3 regions of the Photobacterium sp. 270122K genome follow, and region 2 is predicted to be linked to each of the others. Evidence: riboswitches for the same ligand, from Rfam matches in the RefSeq annotation. Region 2 holds a riboswitch; each other region holds the start of a gene.
What was found. A riboswitch is a leader RNA that binds a small molecule or an ion and turns the genes downstream of it on or off. The one in region 2 is predicted to bind lysine.
Positions count from the first base shown of each region.

Region 1: it holds a riboswitch for lysine, as region 2 does, so the genes downstream of both, ACSF8W_RS12805 (Na+/H+ antiporter NhaC family protein) here and lysC (lysine-sensitive aspartokinase 3) in region 2, are expected to answer to the same signal.
Region 3: it holds a riboswitch for lysine, as region 2 does, so the genes downstream of both, ACSF8W_RS10130 (Na+/H+ antiporter NhaC family protein) here and lysC (lysine-sensitive aspartokinase 3) in region 2, are expected to answer to the same signal.

Region 1 covers NZ_JBPOEN010000006.1:195,845-200,541, forward strand. Annotated here, with positions in the region: gene ACSF8W_RS12800 (BCCT family transporter) at 1-1,632, opposite strand, end outside; lysine riboswitch at 1,818-1,990, shown strand; gene ACSF8W_RS12805 (Na+/H+ antiporter NhaC family protein) at 2,078-3,661, shown strand; gene ACSF8W_RS12810 (methylated-DNA--[protein]-cysteine S-methyltransferase) at 3,853-4,113, opposite strand; gene ACSF8W_RS12815 (hypothetical protein) at 4,044-4,352, opposite strand.
Region 2 covers NZ_JBPOEN010000008.1:263,008-267,704, forward strand. Annotated here, with positions in the region: gene ACSF8W_RS16100 (PglL family O-oligosaccharyltransferase) at 1-380, shown strand, start outside; gene ACSF8W_RS16105 (pyridoxal-phosphate-dependent aminotransferase family protein) at 461-1,579, opposite strand; lysine riboswitch at 1,859-2,049, shown strand; gene lysC (lysine-sensitive aspartokinase 3) at 2,160-3,539, shown strand; gene metH (methionine synthase) at 3,641-4,697, opposite strand, start outside.
Region 3 covers NZ_JBPOEN010000004.1:376,503-381,199, reverse strand. Annotated here, with positions in the region: gene ACSF8W_RS10145 (YcgL domain-containing protein) at 165-449, shown strand; gene ACSF8W_RS10140 (lytic murein transglycosylase) at 453-1,424, shown strand; gene ACSF8W_RS10135 (H-NS family histone-like protein) at 1,747-2,145, opposite strand; lysine riboswitch at 2,516-2,701, shown strand; gene ACSF8W_RS10130 (Na+/H+ antiporter NhaC family protein) at 2,799-4,376, shown strand; gene ACSF8W_RS10125 (thymidine kinase) at 4,554-4,697, shown strand, end outside.

The DNA.
Region 1 (4,697 bases), on a different contig from region 2:
TTTCAGGCGTTCAAACTTGGCCATCGCCACGCCTTCTTTTGACCATGGATCAACATCTGGGAATTCTTCAATGTTAATCACCGGATCGATGTAGCCGTCTTGGTGTGCCAAGTCGAGCGTGGCGGCTTTCACACCCGAGATCATGAGCATCACCGAAATCACCAGCAACGGTAAACCACCCACAATCGCAGCGGTCTGCAACGTCGCCAAGCCGCCCATGAACATCAGAATTGATGGCATGATAGACAAAGTGAATGCCCAGAACAGACGGTTCCAACGCAATGGATCTTCCGTTACATTGTTTTGTACCACCGACGCCAGAATGAACGAGATCGAGTCAAACGTGGTGGCGGTAAAGATAATACATAGAATCGTAAACACCGCGATGACCATGGTGCTCATCGGTAGCTGTTCAAGGATAGAGAAAATGGCACGGGTTGGGCCTTCGCTATTCAAAATGCCGACCACATCAAGCTGGCCAGAAAGCTGTAGCGACAACCCGTAGTTACCCAAAATCATGAAGTACAGGGCACAACCCATTGAGCCAAAGAAGATAGCCCCTGACACCATCTGCTTGATCGTACGACCACGCGAAATACGTGCCACGAACAAGCCCATACTTGGCGCAAACACAAGCCACCATGCCCAGTAGAAAATGGTCCAATCTTGCGGGAAGTGGGTATCTTCAAAGGTGCCATAGCCACCAAACGGTTCAGCCCATGTCGCCATCACGAAGAAGTTAGACAGCATACGACCCAAAGAATCCAAACCGGTTTCCAGCATGAACAAGGTTGGGCCCGCCACCAAGACGAACGCCAACAGACCGAGTGCACCCCAGAAGTTGATGTTACTTAGCACCTTGATCCCTTCATCCATCCCTTTATAGGAAGAGTAAGCGAACAATGCCGTACACAACAACAACACGCCGATTTGAGTCGTGGTGGTAGAGGGAACATCAAACAGGTAGCTGATCCCTTCGTTGATCAACGGGGCAGCTAAACCCAATGTGGTCGCGGCACCGCCCAACAAACCAAAGATGAACAAGATATCGATAACCTTGCCCCACTTACCGTGGCTGCGCGCTTCACCGATCACCGGCATCAACGCGGCTGACACTTTCAATACAGGCTGTTTACGCACATAGAAAAAGTAGGCAATAGGAATCGCGGGGATCATGTAAATAGACCACGCTACCGGCCCCCAGTGGAAAATACCGTAAGTGGCAGCCCAACGTACCGCCTCTTCACTGCCCGGTGCGAGCTGGAATGGCGGGCTTTGGTAGTAATAGGCCCACTCGATAGTCCCCCAGTACAGAATACTGGCACCGATACCACCACAAAACAGCATAGCTGCCCATGAACCGGTTTTGAACTCTGGCTTTTCATCCGCATCACCCAGTTTGATCTGGCCAATATCGGAGAAAACGATGTAGATCATAAAAAAGAAGGCGCCGATACCTAACGCTAAATAAAGGAAGCCGAGCTTGTCGGTCATAAAGGTTTTGGCGACGGCGATCCACTTAGCGCCTTCTTCTGGGAATAACATCAGCGGGATTATGACGGAAAACAGTAATCCCAGCGCCCCGAAGAACGTCGGCTTATCGATCAATTCAAAGTGTTTTTTTAGCAACACGTTAACTCCTATGTTTACATTTTGCTTCCTGTGCGTAATGCGATGATCACAGGTATTAACAATTTCTCAAAATTAATCTTCTAATGGTAACGATAAAGAAAGTTTATTATCCACTCACTTTGCACACTCTCCCTATATAATACTTGTGTTGCTGAACTTGGCTGTTATGATGGCGCAGCAAGCCCTTAATCAGTAGAGGCGCGCTGCCTATCAGTAACCGTGCGGAGGATGATCCCGATGATGCCGGAGAAAGGAGTCAGCGCCGAAGTGACTGCAGTTATCACACTCAGTCGCTGGGTCTGTGTCAAATAGGCACAGAACTGCCATAGTATTTTTCCTATGGAGCGCTACCTGAAGGGGTAACAAGTCTTTGTCATTCCTTCAGACGTCTTCGTTACACCTCTTTTCGGTAGATCTCCACCTTGATGTTGTAGGTGTTGAGATTATGATCCTCACAAATTTTTCAGACTCTTTATTGTCTGTCGTTCCGCCACTTCTGGCGGTCATTTTGGCAGTCACGACCCGTCGCGTTCTGCTTTCACTCGGTGCCGGTATTGTTGCGGGCGCACTGATGCTAAACCACTATTCCCCACTAGCCACCGCTCACTATTTATTCAATAAAGTGCTTCACATTGTATGGGCTGACGGCAGCTTAAACAGTGACAACGCCAATATGATCATTTTCATGTTGTTGTTGGGCGCGTTGATCAGCTTAATGAGCGTATCGGGGGCGACCCAAGCGTTCGCCGATTGGGCTTCTGTGCGTTGTAAAGATCGCCGCAGTGCCAAATCCCTGACCGGCCTGATGGTGTTCATTTTCTTTATCGACGACTTTTTCCATAGCCTGTCTGTTGGCGCAATCTGCCGCCCTGTGACTGATCGCTTCCAAATATCCCGGGCAAAACTGGCCTATCTGCTGGACTCCACCGCGGCACCTGTGTGTGTATTGATGCCTATCTCGTCATGGGGTGCGTACATCATCGCTTTGATTGGCGGCATCATGGTGGCGCATAACGTGACCGATCAGAGCCCAATTTCCGCGTTCGTAGAAATGATCCCAATGAACCTGTACGCCGTGTTTACACTGGTAATGGTACTGTGTGTGATCGCGTTCCAGTTGGATATCGGTCCGATGCGCAAGCACGAAGAATGGGCGCTGGAAGGTAAACTGTGGGATGAATCCCGTGGTCGACCTACCGGTCTGGATATCGAAACCCCAGAAAACAGCAACGGCGGCATGATTGATATGGTACTGCCTATCCTGACGCTAACGCTGGCGACCGTGTACTTCATGATCGAATCAGGTGCGACCGTGCTGGCAGCCAAAGGCTTGGATTTCAGCGTAATCGGTGCGTTTGAACACACCAACGTAGGCTCTTCACTGGTTTACGGTGCCATTTGTAGCTTGGTCGTGTCTATTGCATTGGCGCTGCGTTTGAAGCTAAGCGCGAAAACCTGGATGCAAGCCGCGCCTCAAGGTATCAGCGCAATGATGCCTGCGATTGTTATCTTGTTCTTTGCATGGACCATCGGTGCGGTTGTCCGTGACATGAAAACCGGCATGTACCTCGCATCAATGGCGAACGGTAACATTCCTGTTGAGCTACTGCCTGCTGTTATCTTTGTGCTGTCTTGCGCCATGGCGTTTGCGACCGGCACCAGCTGGGGTACTTTCGGTATCATGCTACCGTTGGCGGGTGACATTGCAGCAGCGAGTGACATTCAGATGCTACTCCCAATGCTTGCTGCGGTATTAGCAGGCGCAGTATTCGGCGACCACAGTTCACCGATTTCAAGTACCAGTATTCTGTCGGCGACTGGCGCAGGCTGTCACCACATGGATCACGTACTGACGCAGCTACCGTATGCGACCTCTGTGGCGTTCGGTGCCCTACTGGGTTACGTAGCGATTGGTTACACCCATTCAGCGTGGATTGGTGTGGCAGTGAGCGGCGCATGGTTCGTGCTGTTCTGCTTGTTTGCGATGCGCAAAAACCAACCCATTATGGCAACGGCCAAAGCGCAGTGAACCGTCAGTAAGCAAGAACACAAGTAAGTAACCACTTACATAAAAAACATCAAGCACCTTCGGGTGCTTGATGTTTTTTTGGGGCGGAATTGTTCGATACATCGTTACTCTCTCATCAAACACCCTAACGCCGTTATCGAGCATTTTAACAGGCTCGAATGATTCATTATTGACTACGGTGGATATAAAAATCACCCTTCGTGTTGCTGATCGTTCTTTTCATAATGCGTTTCTATGTGAAGTAGCTGAGCCTTTAAGTCAATCCCCCCACCATAGCCAATAAGCTTTCCCGTCGCGCCTATTATCCGATGGCAAGGAATCATAATCGATATAGGATTATTACGATTTGCGCTCCCTATCGCTTGGTATCCTCCTTTCATCCCTAACTGTTGGGCAATATCCTTATAGGAAGAGGTATGGGCATATGGCACCTCACTAACTTGATGCCACACTTTTTTTGAAACTCAGTGCCTCGTAAATCTAGCCCAACGGAAAAATCTTTCCTTTTTCCGTCAAGATAGTCACTGATCTCATCCTTTGCCTGCTCAATATGCACATTTTTTGTGTTTCTTTTATATGTCTTATACGGTAAAAAATGCTCCTGTCCCGGCAAGTACAATCCGGTAAGCCCCTGCCCACTCGCTGTGAATGTAATCATCCCCAATTTACTCTGCAGTACATCTAAGCACATGATTTAATTCCTCTCTTGATATCTATCCCTTTTGATGTGGTTTTAAACTCTTTTATTGAATTCATAGAGCCCAGCAGGCTTGCGCTAGAAAACAATACACCACCGACTCATTGTCAATGTTAATTACTCACTCAAAAACTCAGAACGCCCCTTGTGTTCATAACACCGTGAGCACAGATATAACGCTTGTTGACTATCCATTAGTATCACCACAAGCGCCGCTATTTAGCCGTGTTAATACATCCCAATATGACGAAAGCTAAATAATGCAACCCCATACACAATGCATTTTTAACGTATCTCTCGAAACCAATCATGTGATTTGCCACCAACTTAAATGCCGTT
Region 2 (4,697 bases):
ATTCCGGTTACTTACTGACGAAATATGAAACCACCCGCCCTATCAACGTCGATTATCTACTGAAAGTGAATAACCCTTGGGCCTGGCATAATCGGTTTGAATGGGATCTGTATCTGACGCAATTGCAGATCGGCACCGCGAAGCAAAACGCTGGCATGATCAATGAGTACATCACCTGGGCACAAGAAAAAGCCAAAATCTGGCCGCGCCCTGATCTGTATAAAAATTTGATCAGTGCCTATCTGGCATTGGGGCAACCTTCGCAAGCCGATCAGATTTATCAGGAAGCGCTATACCTGTTCCCCACTCAAGCCGCGTCATGGGTGACGCAAGCGGCGCCCCGTTCTGAAGAAAAAGCGGCATCCAATACCGCTCCGTGATCGCTCTCACTACAAAGATTCACCCTACAAAAACGGCTACCCAGAGGTAGCCGTTTGTCTATCGGTAAGCCGCGTACGAATTATTTCAAACACGTCTCTAGCGCACGTAAACAGAGCGCCACATTTTCACGCCGAGCCGCGTACCCCATCAAGCCAATGCGCCACGCTTTGCCCGCCAGCGCTCCCAGCCCTGCACCAATTTCAAGGTTGTAGTCATTCAACAATTGGGCACGAATCGCGGCATCATCCACCCCGTCAGGAATGTACACGGCATTAAGTTGCGGCAAGCGCGATGCTTCATCCACGACAAACGAGATCCCCAACCCTTCAAGTCCAGCACGCAATACTTGGTGCATATCACGGTGACGCTGCCAGGCATTTTCCAAGCCTTCGTGCTGTAACAACACCAACGCTTCGTGTAAGGCATACAAACTATTGACCGGTGCCGTGTGGTGATAACTGCGTTTCCCTTCTCCGCTCCAATAGCCCAATACCAAACTTTGATCGAGGAACCAACTTTGTGCGGGGGTTTTACGCGCCTGAATTTTCTCAATGGCTCGCGCAGAGAAAGTCAGTGGTGACAGCCCCGGCACACACGACAGGCATTTTTGACTACCGGAATACACCGCATCCAATTGCCATTCGTCGACCAACAACGGTACGCCACCGAGCGAGGTGACGGCATCCACAATGGTCAAACAATCATGCTGGCGCGCTAACTTGGCAATCGCCTCGGCATCGCTCAAGGCCCCCGTGGAGGTTTCGGCGTGCACAAACGCAACAATCTTTGCCTCTGGATTGGCCGTTAACGCCTCGGCGACCAAGGCTGGATCCACCGGCTCACCCCACGCATTATCCACCATCACCGCGATGCCACCACAGCGCTCAACATTCTCTCGCATGCGATCGCCAAACACACCATTACGGCACACAATCACGGTATCGCCCGGTTCAACCAAATTCACAAAGCAGGCTTCCATACCGGCACTGCCCGGCGCCGAGACCGCGATAGTAAACGGGTTTTGGGTTTGAAAGGCATATTGCAGCAACTGCTTCAGCTCATCCATCATGCCAATAAACAGCGGGTCAAGGTGGCCAATCGTCGGACGACTTAGCGCCTGTAACACTTGCGGAGAGATATCTGAGGGGCCGGGGCCCATTAACGTACGCTGAGGGGGGTAAAAACTGCCAATAGTCATGGGGTTTCCTCCGTGAAGGTCTGCATGAAAAGATGTGTATAGATTGAAAAGTACGCCTAATGACTATATCAGCAGATCGTCGATTTTGCCGTCTAGGTTATTGATCTACTGATGACACGCACAAGGTTATGACTTACTTATGACAGCTTTTTGCAAAAAATTGCAAAAAAGTGCTAAAGGGAATTGACAAGATATAGGCAAATCCGCTTCAATAAAGCACATTTTTTGTTCATCCCGATGGCACGGTTATTCAGCACACACGCTGCCTGCACATCCGGTGAAAACAGAAGAGGAGCGTTACCCAGGTATCGATGATTGCGGGGCCCCACCCCAACGCAATCTTGAGAGGGGGAGTAACGCCGAGATATGGCATGACAGGGGGCATGGCATATCGGCTATGAAGGTTGAATCCTTCTGGCTGTCACCTTTCTCATAACTATGACCGAGAAAGGTGGGGAGCTTCTGGTCATGCCATCTACCAAGATCTGACTGCTAGATTCCCCTGACACTTGTCGGGATCTTGATCCCGAGTCATCCCCCTTTGTATTAGACTTTCTACTATCTTACTGGGAGACTCGTTGTGAGCTTTGTTGATAATAACTTTACTGTTCCTCCGCCGATCACTGTAGCGAAATTTGGCGGCACCAGCGTAGCCGATCATGCCGCCATGAGCCGTAGTGCTAGCATTATTAAAAATAACCCACAAGCGAAAGTGGTTTTAATCAGTGCATGCTCCGGTGTTACCAATCTGCTGGTTGAGTTAGCAAATGGAATTGCCGATAACGAGCAGCGCTCAGAGCGGCTACAACAACTTCACGCCATTCATCAGTCTATTCTGGATGAACTGGCGCACCCCGAAACGATTTCGGGTGAGATCCAACAACTGCTAGATCAAGTCGCAGACTTGGCCGAGCACGCCACCCATACCCCTTCTAAGCAATTGACTGATCAATTGGTTGCCCATGGCGAACTGCTTTCTACGCATCTTTTTACCCAAATTCTTAATGAAATGGGCGCGAGTGCTGCGCGTTTCGATATTCGCCACATTCTACGTACCGACAGTCAATACGGCAAAGCCGTCCCTGAGATTGATGTTATTCGTCACTTAGCGACGCAGCACATGCAACCCTTACTCAGTGAATCCATTATCGTCTCTCAAGGCTTCATTGGCGCGAATGAACACGGCCAAACCACGACCCTCGGGCGCGGTGGCAGTGACTACAGTGCCGCACTGGTTGCTGAAGCCATTCAGGCTGAAACATTAGAGATCTGGACCGATGTCCCGGGTATGTACAGCACCGATCCGCGCATCACCGCCAATGCCAAGCCCATCAAAGAGATCAGCTTCAGTGAAGCCTCTGAAATGGCCAATTTTGGCGCGAAGATCCTGCACCCCTCAACGCTGCTTCCGGCTGTACGTCAAAAGATCCCGGTCTTTATCGGCTCATCCAAAGCACCGGAACAAGGCGGTACGTGGATCCGTCAACACGTCACTGCACCACCCAAATTCCGCGCATTGGCATTGCGTTGCAACCAAACCATGGTCACGCTAACCAGTTTAAAAATGTTCCAGGCCTACGGCTTCTTATCCGAAGTTTTCCGCATTTTGGCCGAACATAAAGTCTCTGTGGATTTGATCACCACCTCTGAGGTCAGCGTGTCACTGACGCTGGATCAAACCGACACCTGTGGCGGTGCCCCCAATTTACCGGCTGCCGCAACCGCTGAACTGAGCAAGCTGTGCCGTGTGGAAGTGGAACAAAACCTCTGCCTCGTCGCGCTAATCGGTAATAAGCTAGGCGATGCCCCAGGTGCTGCAACGCAAGTGTTTGGTGCGCTTGAGCAATACAGCCCACGCATGATCTGTTTTGGTGCCAGTGCCCATAACCTGTGCTTCTTGGTCAATACCGAGGAATCACGCGATGTGGTAAGAACACTGCACCACACCTTGTTTGAATAATCCTTCGTTATTCGACATAAAAAAAGGCGCTCACTGAGCGCCTTTTTTATCACTACTGACGGATGTAGCATCCACATAGACACCACACCGTTTCCTGGCCGTTACGACAAATTCGGCCCCAGCCATTTCTCGGCTTCCAGCAAATCCCAACCTTTACGATCCGCATAGCTGTCACGCTGATCCGGCTGGATCTGCGCAATCGCGAAATAGCGGGAATCAGGATGCGAGAAATACCACCCCGACACCGACGCCCCCGGCCACATCGCGTAACTGGAGGTCAGTGACATCCCGATAGTTTCTTCCACTTTTAGCAATTCCCACAAGCTGCCTTTTTCGGTGTGCTCTGGACAAGCGGGGTAACCCGGTGCCGGTCGGATCCCTTGGTATTTTTCTCGGATCAAGGCGTCGTTGCTGAGGTTTTCATCCGGTGCATAACCCCAAATGTCTTTACGGACCAGCTCGTGAAGGTATTCGGCAAAGGCTTCCGCTAAGCGATCGGCCACCGCTTGGATCATAATGGCGTTATAGTCATCCCCTTGCGCTTTATAGGCGTCCGCTAACTCACGCTCACCCACGCCGCCGGTGACAGCAAATCCACCAATCCAATCCAGCTTACCACTGTCTTTGGGCGCAATGTAATCCGATAAACAGTAATTGTACCCTTTCGGTTTCTGCGTTTGCTGGCGCAAGTTATACAGTACTTTCGCGACCGTCGTGCGCGACTCATCGGTATAGACTTCGATATCGTCACCGACACTGGCGGCAGGGAACAACCCACACATACCGCGTACCTTGAGTAGGCCTTCTTCTTCCACACGATCCAACAGCGCATTCGCATCCTTAAACAAACGCTGCGCTTCTTCACCCACTTCTTCGTGATCAAAAATGGCTGGGTATTTCCCCATCAGCGACCATGTCATGAAGAAAGGCGTCCAGTCGATATAAGGACGTAACGTTGCCACATCCACCGTATCAAACACGTGGATCCCAGGCTTAGCTGGAGCCGGTGGCGTGTAGCCCGCCCAGTCAATCATGACCTTATTGGCACGTGCCGCTTCCAGTGTCACAGGCTTGGTGCGCGGTCGTTTCCGAGCATGCTGTTCTCGCACCACGTCATAATCGGCTTGCAGTTTTTCCACAAAGCCCGGCTTGAGTGTT
Region 3 (4,697 bases), on a different contig from region 2:
ATGTTATATTCCAAAGCGTATATCAGCAAGCTATCCTTGCTTTAGCGTTGGAAATTCAGACAAGCGTCTCATGAGTTTGGCGCATCAAGCAGCACATGAGGGAATGTTCCCGTCTGTTTGTGGTCTGAATTGAGAGTTAATAAGTATTTATAGGTTATAGAAACATGTTGTGCGCCATTTATAAAAGTCCAAAAAAAGAAGGCACGTATCTTTATATCAACAAAAAAGATGATTTTTCTGCGGTGCCAGAAGCCTTGATGAATACCTTCGGGGCCCCCCAGCTTGTGATGGTGCTGAAGTTGCAAGACGGGCGTAAATTAGCACAGGCAGATGTGGAAAAAGTAAAAGTGGCATTGGCCGACACCGGTTTTTATTTGCAGGTGCCGCCACCCGTGACCAATTTACTGGAACAGTACAAGGCAGAGAAAGCAGCAAAAAACCAAGGGTAAATTATGCATAAGCGATTGGTATCGGCCTTAGTGGCCTTAGGATTAGGATTGTCATCAGCGGTATCTGCTGCAGATGAAGGATTTGACAGTTATGTCGAAGGGCTAAAAGTAGAAGCCCGTGAAAATGGAATTTCAGAGTCGATTATCAACTCTGCTTTTGATGGCATTACATTTACAGAGCGCGCTGTAAAGGCAGATAAAAATCAGCCAGAGAAAAAATTAACGCTGGATGAGTATATTCCCCGAGCGGTGCCCGATTGGAAAGTTAAGCAAGCCAATGAACGCTACCAAAAACACAAAGTCGTGTTGGAAAAAATTGGCCAGCAATACGGTGTGCAGCCACGTTTTATTGTGGCGTTATGGGGTGTAGAAAGTAACTTTGGTCGTTTAATGGGCAATTACAATGTGGTGGAAGCGTTGTCGACCATGGCCTATGAAGGACGCCGAGAAGCTTTTTTCCGCAAGCAAGTGATGGCGGCGTTAGATATATTAGAGGCGGGTCATATTGCCCCTAAAGATATGAAGGGCTCTTGGGCGGGCGCAATGGGGCAGCCGCAATTTATGCCAACGTCATTTTTATCGTATGCGGTTGATGGAAATAATGACGGCAAGATCGATATCTGGCAGACCGATGCGGATGTGTTTGCCTCTGCAGCGAACTACTTAAAACAAGCCAATTGGGACAGTGATTATACTTGGGGGCGCCAAGTGACATTGCCTGATTCTCTCGATAAGAGCGTGTTTGGGGTGAAAAAAGAGCAGGCGCGTGCATTAAGCGAGTGGCAGAAGCTGGGTGTGAGACGATTAAATGGGCGTGATTTGCCTGATGTTGATATTAATGCCTGGCTTATTCAACCGGATGATAATCATGGTAGAGCGTATTTGGTCTATGGTAACTACCAGTCATTGTTGGATTGGAACCGTTCGCATTATTTTGCGTTGGCAGTAAGCCATTTGGCTGACAAGATCCGCTAACGGATAAATGTGTCGGCATTATGCGTGATCATAAAACCAGACCTTTGTGTCTGGTTTTTTGTGCTTGATATGTTTATCAGTGGAATGCCTGTGTTTTATTGTTCTGAGTGCCGTTTAGCAAAAAGAGATAATTCGATAGCGCTTATTGCTATTTGGTATGTTTATCATAGAGGCAATCGATAATTGGGCAGGGGCGCTTAATGGGATAGCGTGAATAAATAGAGCGAAAAATTGTGATGTTTATCCCAATATTTATCTTTATGATAGATAAAGAAAACCCGGCATAAAGCCGGGTTTTTGCAGTCAAAAAGTGAAATCGAAATTAGATTTCAAACTCTTCTAGTGCTTTGCCATCATCCAGTGCTTTTTTCAATGCGCTTGGAGTACGACCTTGGCCAGTCCATGTTTTCTCTTCACCGTTTTCGTCGATGAACTTATATTTAGCTGGACGCTGTGCACGCTTCGCTTTAGGTGCTTTGTGTAGTGTTGCCGCAAGCAGTTCTTCTGGATCAATACCATCAGCAAGTAGCATTTCACGGTATTGTGCTAGTTTCTCTGTACGTTCTTTTTCTTTAGCAATCTCTTCTGCTTCAGATTCTTCACGCTCAGAAACCACAGTTTGTAGTTTTTCTAGAGCTTCTTGAAGCTGCTCTAGTGAATATTCACGAGACAGTGCGCGAAGGCTACGAAGGTTCAAAAGTGCTTTCATTGCATCAGACATTTTTTATTTCCTGTTGTTCTAAAACTATAAAATAATAATAGCAGTGACAATTCAATATTTGCAATATTAATACGTTTAGTTGGCAGATGCCAAATAAAAAATCACCTTCTTATTTATTTTTTTTTGCTAATTCGCGGGCGCAATTCTCATTTGTAATGTTTTTTTATCGCTCATACTCTGAAATAAACGAATATTGGAAGGGCTGGGAACCCGTACTTTTGCGATCAATTGCATAGTGTTTTTGTCAACAAAAGGCTGCATAACGTGCCTTTTTGCATCCGTCTGGTAACAGGATGCGCTGGTGCTGTTAAGCACTGCGTCTTAAGTTGTTGCAATTAATATTTCTGTCCGTAGAATTGACTATTCCTTGACTAAGGGTAGAGGTTGCATTGTCGAAGAGTAACAAGCCGTAGGGTGATTCCGATGAGGGTTTGTGAAAGGCGCCGATGCCGAAGTAAGTGCTGGTTTATCACACCGCCTTGCTGGGGTTGTCACCAAATAGGGGCAACACTGCCATAGTATATATTGACATTAACTATGGAGCGCTACTGTGGAGTCGGATCAGGGTAACTTCTTTTCCTCACACTCAACTGGCATGGTTTTCACCATGTTCAGCAGTAGATCTCCAACCAGGAACGGTTGTAGTAGAGATCATGAACATTGTAGATTATTCACATTCCGCAGTATCATTGCTTCCCCCCCTTGTGGCGCTCGGACTCGCCATTTTAACGCGTCACGTCTTATTTTCCCTCGGTGTAGGTGTACTGCTTGGTGCCTTCTTATTGACCTTTAACCACCCTGATACGGATATGCTTGATTATGTCAGCACGACCGTCAAAGGGTTGTTTATTGAAGCCGGCAGTATCAATAGCTCGAAGATGAGTATTGTTGCCTTCTTGATTTTACTGGGAATGACAACGGCATTATTGACCTTATCAGGCGGCACAAGAGCCTTTGCTGAGTGGGCGCAAACTAAGATAAAGACCAAGCGTGGTGCAAAATTGCTGGCCGCTTTCTTGGGTGTCTTTATTTTCATTGATGATTACTTTAACAGTTTGGCCGTGGGCTCGATTTCCCGTCCCGTGACCGATCGCTATTACGTGTCACGGGCAAAACTGGCGTACATCCTTGATTCAACCGCAGCACCGATGTGTGTACTGATGCCAGCATCAAGCTGGGGCGCATACATTATTACCGTGATCAGTGGCATTTTGGTGTCACACGGCGTGACCGAATACACCCCTTTAGGCGCGTTTTTATTGCTTGCGCCAATGAATTTCTACGCGGTCTTCGCCTTATTGTTGGTCTTTGTGGTGGCATGGTTCCAATTGGATGTCGGCCCAATGAAGCGTCACGAGATTGAAGCCAGCCATTGCCGTGGTTTTGATGAAGGTGACAGCGATAAGCGTGCGAAAGACATCAATGATGAGCTGGAAATCAACGAAAGCCTGAATGGCCGCGTGTTGGATTTGGTGTTGCCGATCGTGATTTTGATTGCCGCAACGATGTTCTTCATGCTGTATACCGGTAACCAATCACTGGCGGCCGATGGCAAACCGTTTGACTTGTTGGGTGCGTTTGAAAATACCGATGTGGGCATGTCTTTGGTGTTGGGTAGCTTGGCCGGCTTGCTGTCTGCCATGGTGTCGGTATTGCGCCAGCGCCTGCCGATGTCTGATGTCGGCTTTACCCTGTGGATCGGGGCGAAATCCATGTTCGGTGCCATTTTGATCCTATTGTTTGCGTGGAGCATCGGTAATGTGATCAATGACATGGGCACCGGTAGCTACCTGTCGACGTTGGTGGAAGGCAATATCAACCCAATGTTACTTCCGGCTATTTTATTCTTGCTGGCAGGGGCGATGGCGTTCTCCACCGGTACCTCTTGGGGCACCTTTGGCATCATGCTACCGATTGCCGGTGATTTGGCTGGCGCGACGGATATCACCTTGATCCTACCGATGCTGGCGGCGGTGCTGGCGGGCTCGGTGTTTGGTGACCACTGTTCACCGATTTCGGATACCACCATTTTGTCGTCAACTGGGGCGCGTTGTCACCATATGGATCACGTTTCAACGCAGTTGCCGTATGCCTTTGCTATGGCGGCTGTATCGACCGTTGGCTTTCTGGCGTTAGGCTTTACGGATTCGTTGGCGGTCGGCTTTATCGCGGCCAGCGTGGCCTTCTTGTTAGTGTGTTCTGGGCTGGCGTGGCTGTCTCGCCGTCCGTAACCGTATCTAACGGCAATACCTTGAAAGCCTGCCTTCTGAGCAGGCTTTCTTTTTTCTGTCGCAAGCTGAGACTTTCTTCGGGAGATATGCGCGAGGTTCTTTCAATCTGAGGGGCTTTTCTGTAGCATCGCGGCAGTTTTTTCCAAGCATCCATCGTATTACTACAAGGGAAACGACATGGCCCAGATGTATTTCTATTACTCAGCAATGAATGCGGGTAAATCGACCACCCTGTTGCAGTCTTCATTTAATTACCGCGAGCGAGGGATGAATCCGGTTATCTTTACGGCAGCGATTGATGATCGTTACGGTAAAGGGATC